DNA from 4 places in the Arsenophonus apicola genome. Region 1 is predicted to be linked to each of the others. Evidence: predicted binding sites of a transcription regulator. Region 1 holds the regulator's gene; each other region holds the start of a gene.

Region 1 (3,222 bases):
GGCCAAAAATTAAGATTGATACCAGCGGCGATATGAGGAGGAACTAAGCCTTGATGATAAAGTACGTAAGAGAGCAATAGATAATCCATGTGACTACGATGAGAAGGAATATAGACAATTTCATGGCCATCTTGCGCTAATTGGCGTACACGTTCGGCATGTTGCACATTAATTCCTTGATAAAGTCGATTCCATGTCCAACTAAGTACGCGGTCAGTAATACGGATCGCTTCATAGGAAAAATTAGCGGCAATTTCTTCCATCATGGCAATCGCATTATGTTTTGCCTTATCTAGTGAGATTTTTTTTGCTTTAGCCTCATCTTCAACTGCTTTTTCAATTGCTTTTGAAGTTAACAGCTTATTGAATAGATCGTGGCGTACAGGAAGTTTGGGGCCAACTGCTGCCAATCGTTGCCGTGAATAGTGAATGCGGGCGACTCGAGCAAGTTTGTTGGCAATAATTTTATCAGTACCATATTCGCCAGCCATTTGGCGCAAAGAGACAGTGGGTGAAAAACGAACAAAACTGTCACGTCCTAACCGGATAACGGCAAAGAATTTTTGAATACCATTAAGTAAACGTAACGGAGGCGCTGGTGAGTGGCCTTCTCGACCAGGTGCTCGACCGAACATCACTGATACGGGTAGCATCTGAATGTTTAGTTCGGGATTATGGCAATGAAGATCAAGATAAGCCGTAAACGTTTTTACGGAATCTTTACGTGGATTTGGCGAATAATAACGAAAGACACGCGGGCCATCATCGATAAAGACATAGGCAGGTAATTTAATTTCGTCTATTTCAATCGGATCAAGTGGATCAGGTAAACCAATAGAACAACATTGTTGACGTAACGTCAATAAGTCTGTTTTAGAATGATAAGGTAATACATATAGAAAAGGACGTGTCGTATCAAGATGCAATTCTTTAATTGGATCTGCTGGTATGAGTTTACTTTTTACCAATAATTTCATTGGTAAATCTAATAGATTGTAGTAAATTTTACGCCAAAATGACATAGATGAGCGATAGCCTCTTATTTGAATCCTACCCAAGCATATCAGAAATAGTAATTAATATCTGTTTAAAAGATAATAATTATACTAAATCCCATATAGAACTATATCTAGAGAGTAAATTTTATGGCAAATCAAACAACGGGACTAACCCGAATTATTAAAGCAACCGGTTATTCGCTCAAAGGATTAAGGTCAACTTGGAAGAGTGAAGCCGCTTTTAGACAAGAAGCAATTATGGTGATTATTGCCATCAGTGTGGCTTTTTTCCTTGATGTACAATGGATTGAACGGTTACTACTTATAAGTTCAGTGGTATTAATAGCTATTGTTGAATTATTAAATAGTGCGATTGAAGCAGTGGTTGATAGAATTGGTACAGAATTACATGAACTTTCTGGTAAGGCAAAAGATATGGGCTCAGCGGCTGTTTTTATTTCAATTTGGTTAGCTATTTTTATTTGGGCAATTGTGATCAGTAATCATTATTTCGTGAGCTAGTTATAAAAAATAGGGTTTTACACATTTTTCAGTTTAAAATCTTGATATAACTGTATATACTTACAGTGACAATGTGCGAATGCAAATAAATAGGGGGCGAAATGAAAGAATTAACGTTGAGGCAGCAGCAGGTCTATGATCTGGTGCGTGAACACATTTCGCAAACGGGTATGCCTCCCACACGCGCTGAAATTGCAACAAGTTTAGGTTTTCGTTCACCAAATGCAGCAGAGGAACATTTAAAGGCTTTGGCACGTAAAGGCGTGATCGAAATTGTTTCCGGTGCTTCTCGCGGTATCCGGCTACTACAAGAAGAAAATGAGGATGAATGGTTACCACTTATTGGTCGGGTGGCGGCAGGAGAACCATTACTTGCCCAAGAACATATCGAAAGCCATTATCGGATTGATGCTACTATTTTTAGACCTAGTGCTGATTTTTTATTGCGTGTTAATGGTATGTCCATGAAAAATATCGGAATTATGGATGGTGATTTACTTGCTGTACACAAAACACAACAGGTACATAATGGGCAAATTGTTGTTGCACGTATTGATGATGAAGTGACGGTTAAACGTTTCAAGCAAGCGGGTAGTAAAGTTGAATTAATTGCTGAAAATCCTGAATTTGAGCCAATTATTGTGGATTTGCGGACACAAAACTTAACTATTGAAGGACTCGCTGTTGGTATTATTCGTAGTAGTGATTCATTTTAGTCAAATTTTTAGTCATTTTATATCTAATTAATTTTTTAAGTTAATTCAGTTTAATTTATTGAAAAAAATATTATTATTTTCTAGTTTGTTTGATTTATAACTAATAAGTATTAAGTAAGATATTTTAAATTTTTATTGATTTTTTAATAAAGGCCGATTGTTCATACGCCTGGCCTTTGTATCTCTATTTAACCTTAATAATGCATAGTTTTAACAGGATTTTTTCTCGATTTTGTAGCAAGGCGAGCATAGTCCATGGCTTTCAACAACGGTATGAGATAACTGAAAACCAGTCTGTTTGGCTAATTTTATAATAGCGGTTTCTACTGTTTGACCATTACTTTCGGCGACACTGCCGCAACTGTCACAAATTAACATAACTGAAGTATGTTTAGGATCCTCAAAATGATGACAAATAACATAACTATTTGTTGATTCTATTTTGTGAATAAATCCTTGTTCTAAGAGAAATTCTAGGCCACGATATATGGTTGGTGGTTTAGCTTGAGGTTCAGAAATTCTAAGTAGGTCAAGCAAATCATAAGCACTAATAGCACAAGGTTGAGCTGCTACAAGGCGCAATACCTCTTCTCTTTGTGGCGTTAAACGTACGTTACGCGCTTGGCATATTTTCTTAGCTTGGGACAGTATTTTTTCCTGATCTTGCTTTGTCATGAATTATCCTAAGGTGAAGATCATTATAATAATGATATTATCATATTTATACTTTTTGATATCTACCATAGTTCTAAAATAAATAATATCTTTTACTATTTTCTAATAATGTTTTTTTATTTTCTATTGTTATAAATAGATACTAAATTGGAAAATAGCACATATAGTCAATCGTAATTAAAATGATTAATTTCAACGAGCTAACGGAACTAATATTAATTATTGCTGGTTATATTAAGAGCTATAAAACCGATAACGAGTTTTACTTGTGCTCAGATCCGCCTCTTTACTGAGATTCCTATCACAAATCT
Region 2 (3,222 bases), 1.0 Mb from region 1:
CAAGTTAATCCCCACTAAAACATCAAATAAACCTAATCGTAAATCACGAATAATTTCGACTCGCTCAACGGTATCAATATCTGAATGCAAATAACGCACCTTAATATCATGTTCTTGCAGATAATCGGTCAAATCTTCTGCCATTCTTTTGGTTAAGGTTGTTACTAGTACTCGTTCATTTACCGCTGTTCGTAGATGGATCTCAGATAACAAATCATCAACCTGAGTAGCAACTGGACGAACCTCAATTTCAGGATCGAGTAAGCCAGTTGGCCGAACAACTTGCTCAATAATTTCATTAGCCGATTTTTCCAATTCATACTTACCCGGTGTGGCAGAAATATAAATTGTTTGCGGGGAAAGTGCTTCAAATTCCTCAAAACGTAACGGGCGATTGTCCAACGCAGATGGTAAGCGAAAACCATATTCAACCAATGTCTCTTTACGAGAGCGATCACCACGATACATAGCGCCAATCTGTGGGATAGTGACATGAGATTCGTCAATAACTAATAAGCCATCAGCCGGTAAATAGTCAAACAGTGTTGGTGGCGGTTCACCGCTTGCACGGCCGGAAAGATAACGTGAATAATTTTCAATACCGGAGCAATAACCCAGTTCATTCATCATCTCTAAATCAAACTGGGTACGCTGGGTTAATCGCTGCTCTTCAAGCAATTTATTACTTTCCAGTAGCAATTTACGTCTTTGTGCCAATTCAGTTTTGATCTGCTCCATGGCTTCAAGAATACGTTCACGCGGTGTGACATAGTGAGTTTTAGGATAAATGGTAAATCGTGGTACATCATGTTGGAGCTGACCCGTTAAGGGATCAAAAAGTGCCAGCCTTTCTACTTCCTCATCAAATAATTCGACCCGTAAGGCATATTCATCTGATTCGGCAGGAAAAATATCAATCACTTCCCCTCTAACTCTAAATGTACCTCGTTGAAATGCTTGATCATTGCGGCTATATTGCAACTCTGCCAGCCGGCGTAAAATAGCACGCTGGTCAATAATCATGCCTTTAGTTAAATGAAGCATCATTTTTAGATAGCTATCTGGATCGCCTAAACCATAAATCGCTGATACCGAAGCAACAACAATAACATCACGTCGTTCAAGAAGTGCTTTAGTGGCAGAGAGCCGCATCTGTTCAATATGTTCGTTAATAGAGGCGTCTTTTTCGATAAAAGTATCGGAACTGGGAACATACGCTTCTGGTTGATAATAATCATAATAAGAAACAAAATATTCCACCGCATTTTCAGGAAAAAAGGCTTTCATTTCACTATATAATTGTGCTGCCAGCGTTTTATTGTGAGCCATCACCATGACCGGGCGGTTAACCCGCTCAATAACATTAGCAATAGTAAATGTTTTACCCGATCCGGTGACACCAAGCAACGTTTGATGAGCCAATCCATCATTAAGACCTTCGATTAATTTCTTTATTGCTTGTGGCTGATCACCCGCAGGTTGAAATTCAGCATGCAATTTGAAGACTTTACTCATCTAACCCTCTCTACTAAAAATTTCTTTATCATACTGGATAAAAAAACAGTTTCAATGACAGCAGAAATAAAAAATCAGCCTTAACCATAATAAATTATTTACATATATTTATTATTTTAATAACTTAGTTATCCCCAAGCTTTTTCTTACGCTTAATTATATTTTATATTTTATGCTAATTAGCTAATATAAAACTTTATTATATATCATTTCAGACTTGATTTTATATAACTTATTAATATTTATATAATTTTGATTTAGAGCCGAGAATGGCATCAACGGCACGCCAAGCCTCATCCCATCTTGGTTAGCGACACTTTTCTAGATCTAATACACAAGGTTATCCACAGGAATGGTGGATAACTCAAGAAATTCTTTTAGGCATCAATAGTTGTAAGATTTTCACTTGAGTATTAGTAAAAAATTTTTGCCAGAAAAATAATCACAAAAAAATTTTTGTATAAGAAAAAAAACGAAAAAAAGCATTTCATCTGTTACTATTTTACTAATTCAAGCAAAATACGGCTAAAGTGGCATAATGCTTTAGCCTAAAAATTATTCCTATTACAGTAGGTTACCTATATTGACAAATTTGCCAATCGAATGAGATTGCCAATCTGGCAAATGTGGAATAACCCCTAAACAAGGTGCTGACAGGCGCTGCTGTAATGTTAACAAATAATCCTGTTGATATTGACCCGGTAAAACAATTTCATTAGCCACCCAGCCTGCCAATAATAAACCACTTTGCTCAATTGCCTGTGCGGTTAATATTGCATGATTAATACAACCTAATTTAACGCCAACTGTTAATATTACTGGCAATTGCTGTTGTATAACCCAATCAGCAAAGGTTTGCTCAGCGCAAAGCGGTGTATACCATCCGCCGGCACCTTCGACAATGATCCAGTCAGCAGATTGTTTTAATTTATTTAATCCTGCACCCATTATCTGCCAATCGATAAGTTCTCCTGTTAACTGACTGGCAATATGGGGTGAAGTTGCTTGGGCAAAAACGATCGGATTAACATCATGGTAATTCAGTTTCAGGCTGCTATTTTTTCTTAATAACTGCGCATCTGAATTTCTTAAGCCATCCGTTAATTGTTCGCTACCTGAAGCTACCGGCTTATAGCCTGCCGTTTGATAGCCATGAGCTGCGGCCGCTTGTAGCAGCGCGCAACTAACAATAGTTTTGCCCACATCGGTGTCAGTTCCGGTGAGAAAAAAACATTTATTCACGATATAACATTCCGTAAACCAGTTGATAAGTTAGTGGGAATTGCTCATTGACATAAGGATAATGATCAAGGAGTTTAGCTAACTGATTTTTTGTCATTAGGCCCTGTTGCTGACGTCCAGCCGTTAGATAAGTCGCACCAATTCCCTTGATAGATTGGAGTAAACAAGCAAATGAAGGATAAGTTACATGCCAAGATCGTTGCTCTAAACTATGCGACCAACCATGACAAGTCCGCTTAATTTGTGCAAAAGTCATAAAAGAATTAATGTGTCGGTTATTATCAACTTTTTGCCAACACTGTTGTAGCTCATGTAATGAGCCATCGGCTAAAGTAGAAAAAGCAACTACCCCACCCTTTTTAGTGATACGATATAACTCACTTAATGGGGTATATAAATTACTACACCACTGGATAGCAAGATGACTAAAACAGAGATCGACACTTTCATCGGCTAGTGGTAGAC
Region 3 (3,222 bases), 210 kb from region 1:
TCTATATCTGCCTTCAGCTGAGTTCGAGAAAAATTCCCATAGAACCCCAGGAGTCCGGTCATGATCCTTTCGGATCGCTCATGTTAGAGAGCATCGATTTTCTGTGTAAATCAACAAATATAAAACACTAGAACCACAAATAGGCGAATAACACCTACGCATACATGCTAAAACGGCATTCATGCATAGTCAATCACTTATATCCATAATAAATAAATGGATTTTAAAAAATATACATCGATCACATCAATAAATTAGGTGTGCGCAAAATCTTTACAAAATACAATTGAAACACTCGAATCAATGTCACAATAATTCAAAATAAACCATAACAACAAAACAAGGATAAAAAAATTTACAGAAATCCTAATACTCCTGTAAACTTTTTATCTAACCTATTATTAATATATATATATTTAAAATAAAACTTAAACCAAATCAAGTGGTTAGCATCTCTCAAAACGGAATATCATCATCAAAATCCATTGGTGGTTCAGCCGGTGTCGCGGGAGCGGTTTTACCGGAATGGGCAGCTGGCGCTGATGCTGGCGCGTTACCACTAAACTGCTGGCTTGCTTGTGGCTGTTGCGGTTGTTGTGGTTGTCCCCAGCCACTGGCTGGATTATTTTGTGACATACCCTCTTGTGAGCCACCACGCGCCCCTAACATTTGCATGGTTCCACCAATATTCACCACCACTTCGGTAGAGTAGCGATCCTGGCCATTTTGATCTTGCCATTTACGGGTTTGTAGTGAGCCTTCAATATAAACTTGTGAACCTTTACGTAAATATTCACCTGCCACTTCCGCCAGCTTGCCAAAGATCACAACACGGTGCCATTCTGTTTTTTCCCGCATTTCGCCACTTTGCTTATCACGCCAACTTTCAGAGGTGGCCAGCGTAAGATTCGCAACCGCACCACCATTTGGCATATAACGAATTTCAGGATCTTGTCCCAAGTTGCCGATAAGTATGACTTTGTTAACGCCTCTGCTGGCCATTCGATACTCCTGATGTATTAATATTTTTGCCTAAATTGAAGTGTCGCTAGTTTAACATGCGAACACGCTATTGAATATGGAAACCAAACCGTTGCGATTAAGGTTTGCGAAACGCCTTAGAAAATTATACTGCAATATTGCTAAATTTTTTTAAGTTTGACGATTAAATTGCAGAATATGAACGCCTATACTGTACTGTATATTCATTCAGCCAAAATTGTGTAATAATAAAACGTTTTATTTACTGTTTGAATGTGTTCTCATCCGGGATGTGGTATATGGATAACATTGAAGTCAGAGGTGCGCGCACCCATAATTTAAAAAATATCAATTTAATTATTCCTCGCGATAAATTGATTGTTATTACTGGGTTATCAGGCTCAGGAAAATCTTCCCTGGCATTTGATACCCTGTATGCAGAAGGCCAGCGCCGCTATGTTGAATCACTGTCTGCCTATGCCCGGCAGTTTTTATCCTTAATGGAAAAACCGGATGTTGATCATATTGAAGGACTATCACCGGCCATTTCGATTGAGCAAAAATCCACCTCACACAACCCACGCTCAACGGTAGGTACGATCACCGAAATCCACGATTATTTGCGGTTGTTGTTTGCCCGGGTTGGTGAACCTCGCTGTCCTGATCACGATACGCCGTTAGCAGCGCAAACAGTTAGCCAGATGGTTGATAACGTCCTGGCGCTGCCGGAAGGCAAGCGGTTAATGTTGCTGGCACCGGTAGTTAAAGAGCGTAAAGGTGAACATATTAAGCTATTGGATAATCTGGCCGCACAGGGTTATATTCGTGCCCGCATTGATGGCGAAGTTTGCGATCTCTCCGATCCGCCTAAATTAGAACTGCATAAAAAGCATACTATAGAAGCGGTCGTTGACCGTTTTAAAGTTCGTGCCGCGCTAGCGCAACGGCTGGCTGAGTCGTTTGAAACTACGCTTGAGTTATCAGGCGGTACTGCGGTTATCGCTGATATGGATGACAGTAAGGCAACTGAACTCGTTTTCTCCGCTAATTTTGCCTGCCCAATCTGCGGTTATAGCATGAGTGAATTAGAGCCGCGCCTGTTTTCCTTTAATAATCCAGCAGGAGCTTGTAGCTCTTGTGATGGACTCGGTGTACAACAATTTTTCGACCCGGAACGCGTGATCCAAAACGAGGAAATTTCTTTAGCTGGCGGGGCAATACGCGGTTGGGATCGACGTAATTTTTATTATTTCCAGATGCTACAATCGTTAGCTAAACACTATAAATTTGATGTCGAAGCCACGTTTAGTTCGTTAGATCCGGCGATCAAGCAAGTGATCTTATATGGCTCCGGCAAAGAAGCAATTGAATTTAAATATCAAAACGATCGCGGCGATGTTACGGTAAGGTGCCATCCCTTTGAAGGGGTGATCCATAATATGGAGCGCCGTTATAAAGAAACCGAATCAATGGCCGTGCGCGAGGAACTGGCAAAATATATCAATAATCGGCCATGTATAGCCTGTCATGGCACCCGTTTACGGCAAGAAGCCCGTTATGTGTTTATTGAAAATACCACCCTACCAGAAATTTCAGATTTTAGTATCGGCCATGCAATGGCATTTTTCCAAACTTTGCAGCTCAGTGGGCAACGTGCACAAATTGCGGAAAAGATTCTGAAAGAAATTAACGATCGATTAAAATTCTTGGTCAATGTAGGATTAAATTACCTGACCCTCTCTCGCTCAGCTGAGACCTTATCCGGTGGCGAAGCGCAACGCATACGGCTAGCAAGTCAAATTGGTGCCGGTTTAGTTGGTGTCATGTATGTATTGGACGAACCTTCGATTGGTTTACATCAACGAGATAATGATCGGCTGTTACAGACCTTGCTGCATTTACGAAATTTAGGCAATACGGTTATTGTGGTCGAGCATGATGAAGATGCGATCCGCGCCGCCGATCATATTATCGATATCGGCCCGGGAGCAGGTATACATGGAGGATGCATCGTTGCTCAAGGCAGCCTGGACGATATTATTAGCAATCCAGATTCATTAACCGGTAAGTATCTTAGTGGTGAGCGCAAAATTGCCATCCCACTCAAACGAGTACCACTCGATGCAGAAAAAATCTTAAAGTTGATTGGTGCCCAAGGTAATAATCTAAAAAATGTCACACTGGAACTACCTGTTGGCTTATTTACCTGTATTACTGGCGTTTCCGGCTCAGGTAAATCAA
Region 4 (3,222 bases), 850 kb from region 1:
CGTGGGTTTTGGTAATGGTTGATCATTACGTACCAGAAAAGGATGAAAAAGACTTCCCTGCTCAGGTAATGTCTGCGCTACCTTTTGCTTTTTATCCTCAGGCGCTAATGATGTTTGACTACTATCTTGTGCTACTTGCTGCTGCAATATCTCTGCCTCTTCTTCCAATGGCCATTTATGTTCAACTTGTGGTTGGCTGTCAACGAATGCATTTAATTCAGTTTCATCTGCTGCAATGGGCTTGTCATCCACATCAATGTTAGCTGTTGGTTGATTTAGGTTATTAGTTATGTTGGTGTTGTAACGCTCATTTTGCTGTTGCAAAAACTGATCACGTAATTTATCTTCATTCCAATCATCAATAGTAAACTCCGCACTATCAGACTGAGTGGCGGGATTTTGAAAAGCTTTTTGCTCTGCATCCAATTCCTGTTCTTTCTGTGTTGTTAGACGATTACCATAAAGCTCGCGCCGTGTTGGTAAACGAACAGGATTAGGGCGCGGAAATTCGGGACCAATACCTTTTTTAATTTGTGACTTTACCGGTGTAAAAGCAGTACTAGCGTCAGCTTCCGCATCTTTTTTTGTTACTGAGAAAATTGACGGGTCAGCCAAATTTGGGGCTTCTTTTTGATCGCTAACTTGAGTAACCTGATTAGGATCTATCCGTTGATTGAGATCAATCTCATCATCCATTGGAACGGGGATATTTGACGGTTTGCTAAAGATATCTTCATCATATTTGTCTAGTGTTTCTGCCTGAATATCAAGGGCGCCTTTAGCTTCAGCAGGCGTCAAAGACTGTACCTTATCTCGATAAAACTCATCGTTTTTATTATTACTCAATCCTTCTTTCGCTAACTGTTTAATTGGAGCGGTTGAAAAAAGCACATCATCTGGATCGATATAATCTGCTGTATCTGATGTGCCATCGTATAATTTAGCCGGATGAGGTGAGACATAAGCTTTTGTTGCTTGATGCTTGTTATTACTACGACTACGATTAGTGATAAGCGTTATTGTCGCTAACACCAGTGCTCCAATCTTTTCCGCAATCGTTAACCATGACCAACCTGTAAATAAGGTGAAACTAATAACCCAAATACAAAGTAACGCTAATGTGGTTCCTAATATATTAAACCAAGGCAGAATGGCATTACTAAAAACACTACCAATAATACCACCGGAGGAAAAATTAGGTAAATCATCAATATTAAGTGCTGCCAGGGCACACGAGGTAATTATTAACGCTAACCCACCGATCAGGCGTAAGGAAAGAACAAAAAAATCCAGGCAATCCTGATTATCGATATCTTTAAATACATTCCAACACCCTAATAACATGACTAATGGTATAACATAGGCTAAGATGCCAAAAACAGAGAAAAGAATATCGGCTGACCAAGCACCGATGCCGCCAGCTAAATTTTTAATCGGTTCATTCCAAGTCGTCTGTGACCAGCTAGGATCGGAAGGATGAAAGCTTATCAGAGCCACCATTAAAAAAATCGCCCAGATAGTAATTATCAGTAAAATAACCTCTATCAGTATCTTGCCATTACTAATCTTTTTTAACTTAATGTTTTTGTCTTCTGTATATTCCTGGCCCAAAACTAACACTCCAGGTTTTTCCTGTTGATTGAAAGGAACAACGCTGAGTAATGCTCAGCGTTGAAACTGTATGCATAAACAGGAGTGTACCTAACTTTTTCCGGTTTTGCATCTATTTGATTAACGAGTCTTAATGACCAAACGATTACTCTGTTTCACCTCTTCCATTACTACATAAGTCCGCGTGTCATTGACACCAGGGAGACGAAGCAAAGTCTCGCCTAATAATTTACGATAAGCAGACATATCGGGAACCCGTGTTTTAAGTAAATAATCAAAATCCCCAGAGACTAAATGACATTCCTGAATCCCTTCCAGTTTTTGCACAACAGCATTAAACTGTTCAAAAACATCTGCAGCACCACGGTTTAAGGTGATCTCAACAAAAACCAATAAAGATGCATCGAGATAGTGTGGATTTAATAAAGCGGTATAACCTGAAATAAAACCTTGACGCTCCAAACGACGCACACGTTCCAAACAAGGGGTCGGCGATAACCCTACTCTCTTAGAAAGCTCTACATTAGAAATACGACCATCCTTTTGTAATTCATTAAGTATGTTCCTATCGATACGATCAAGATCTTTTCCTGGACGCTTTTTGTTATCAATCATTTCGTTATCTCTCTTTTATCTATTTTTATACCCATTACATTCCCTATTTTCTTTTCTTATTATTGAATTGGAAAAGATGCAATAAGGTTAAACTCCGCCTGACCATTAGTATTTGTAGTATAATTCATCTTGTAGATAAATCATCTGGTTAGTTTTCAATTTGATAATGAAAAGTAGGATATTTATCTATTTGTTTAAATGATGTTCAATTTCAATTAATCAAATGAGGTAATTAATCCTATAAGATGTTTTCTCAAATACACAACCGATTGTCAAAGATTATGAATAAAAATCAGAACATCATAGGGAAATGAATTCATTATTAACTAATTGTCAATAAGACATAAGAAAAATTCTCAATTTAAATCGTTATTTCACCAAAAATAATCTTTTTTCATGACTTGCCTTAATAAATAAAATGTTAAAACAAGTCAACAAAGAATGACTATTCCTTATCATCTTTTCATTCAATTTACTTTTTTTAATTTTACTAATCTCCTACAATCGCCACATTAAATATATATTCTTACAAATGGAGCAATTATGAAAACCAACAATCATAGTAAGGTTATAATTCTGGGATCTGGCCCAGCTGGCTATACAGCAGCTATTTATGCCGCCCGAGCAAATTTAAATCCGGTATTAATTACTGGCATGCAACCAGGGGGGCAATTAACCACCACTACCGAAGTTGAAAATTGGCCAGGAGATCATACCGAGTTAATGGGCCCGGTATTGATGGAACGCATGCTGCAACATACTAAAAAATTTACTGCACAAGAAAATATTATTAATGATCACATTTATGCGGTTGATCTGCAGCAACGGCCGTTCAAGCTCACCGGTGATAACGGAATCTATAGCTGTGATGCGCTTATTATTGCAACTGGCGCCTCAGCTCGCTACCTGGGTTTACCGTCTGAAGAAGCCTTTAAAGGTCGTGGCGTTTCAGCCTGTGCTACCTGCGATGGCTTTTTCTATCGCAACCAAAAAGTG

The links. The regulator LexA, encoded in region 1, represses DNA repair genes until DNA is damaged. The targets are predictions, from matches to a motif close to TNCTGTATGTACATACAGNA.
Region 2: uvrB (excinuclease ABC subunit UvrB) is a predicted target of LexA. The motif match lies at 1,547-1,566, and genes of this name have one in related genera.
Region 3: uvrA (excinuclease ABC subunit UvrA) is a predicted target of LexA. The motif match lies at 1,196-1,215, and genes of this name have one in related genera.
Region 4: LDL57_RS10315 (DNA translocase FtsK 4TM domain-containing protein) is a predicted target of LexA. The motif match lies at 1,676-1,695, and genes of this name have one in related genera.

Annotation. Positions count from the first base shown of each region.
Region 1 covers NZ_CP084222.1:3,018,248-3,021,469, reverse strand. The annotation lists gene plsB (glycerol-3-phosphate 1-O-acyltransferase PlsB) at 1-1,022, opposite strand, end outside; gene LDL57_RS14290 (diacylglycerol kinase) at 1,146-1,520, shown strand; gene lexA (transcriptional repressor LexA) at 1,622-2,236, shown strand; gene zur (zinc uptake transcriptional repressor Zur) at 2,447-2,911, opposite strand.
Region 2 covers NZ_CP084222.1:1,983,885-1,987,106, forward strand. The annotation lists gene uvrB (excinuclease ABC subunit UvrB) at 1-1,515, opposite strand, end outside; gene bioD (dethiobiotin synthase) at 2,080-2,757, opposite strand; gene bioC (malonyl-ACP O-methyltransferase BioC) at 2,750-3,222, opposite strand, start outside.
Region 3 covers NZ_CP084222.1:2,803,750-2,806,971, forward strand. The annotation lists gene LDL57_RS13300 (single-stranded DNA-binding protein) at 457-1,002, opposite strand; gene uvrA (excinuclease ABC subunit UvrA) at 1,281-3,222, shown strand, end outside.
Region 4 covers NZ_CP084222.1:2,164,590-2,167,811, forward strand. The annotation lists gene LDL57_RS10315 (DNA translocase FtsK 4TM domain-containing protein) at 1-1,611, opposite strand, end outside; gene lrp (leucine-responsive transcriptional regulator Lrp) at 1,732-2,226, opposite strand; gene trxB (thioredoxin-disulfide reductase) at 2,770-3,222, shown strand, end outside.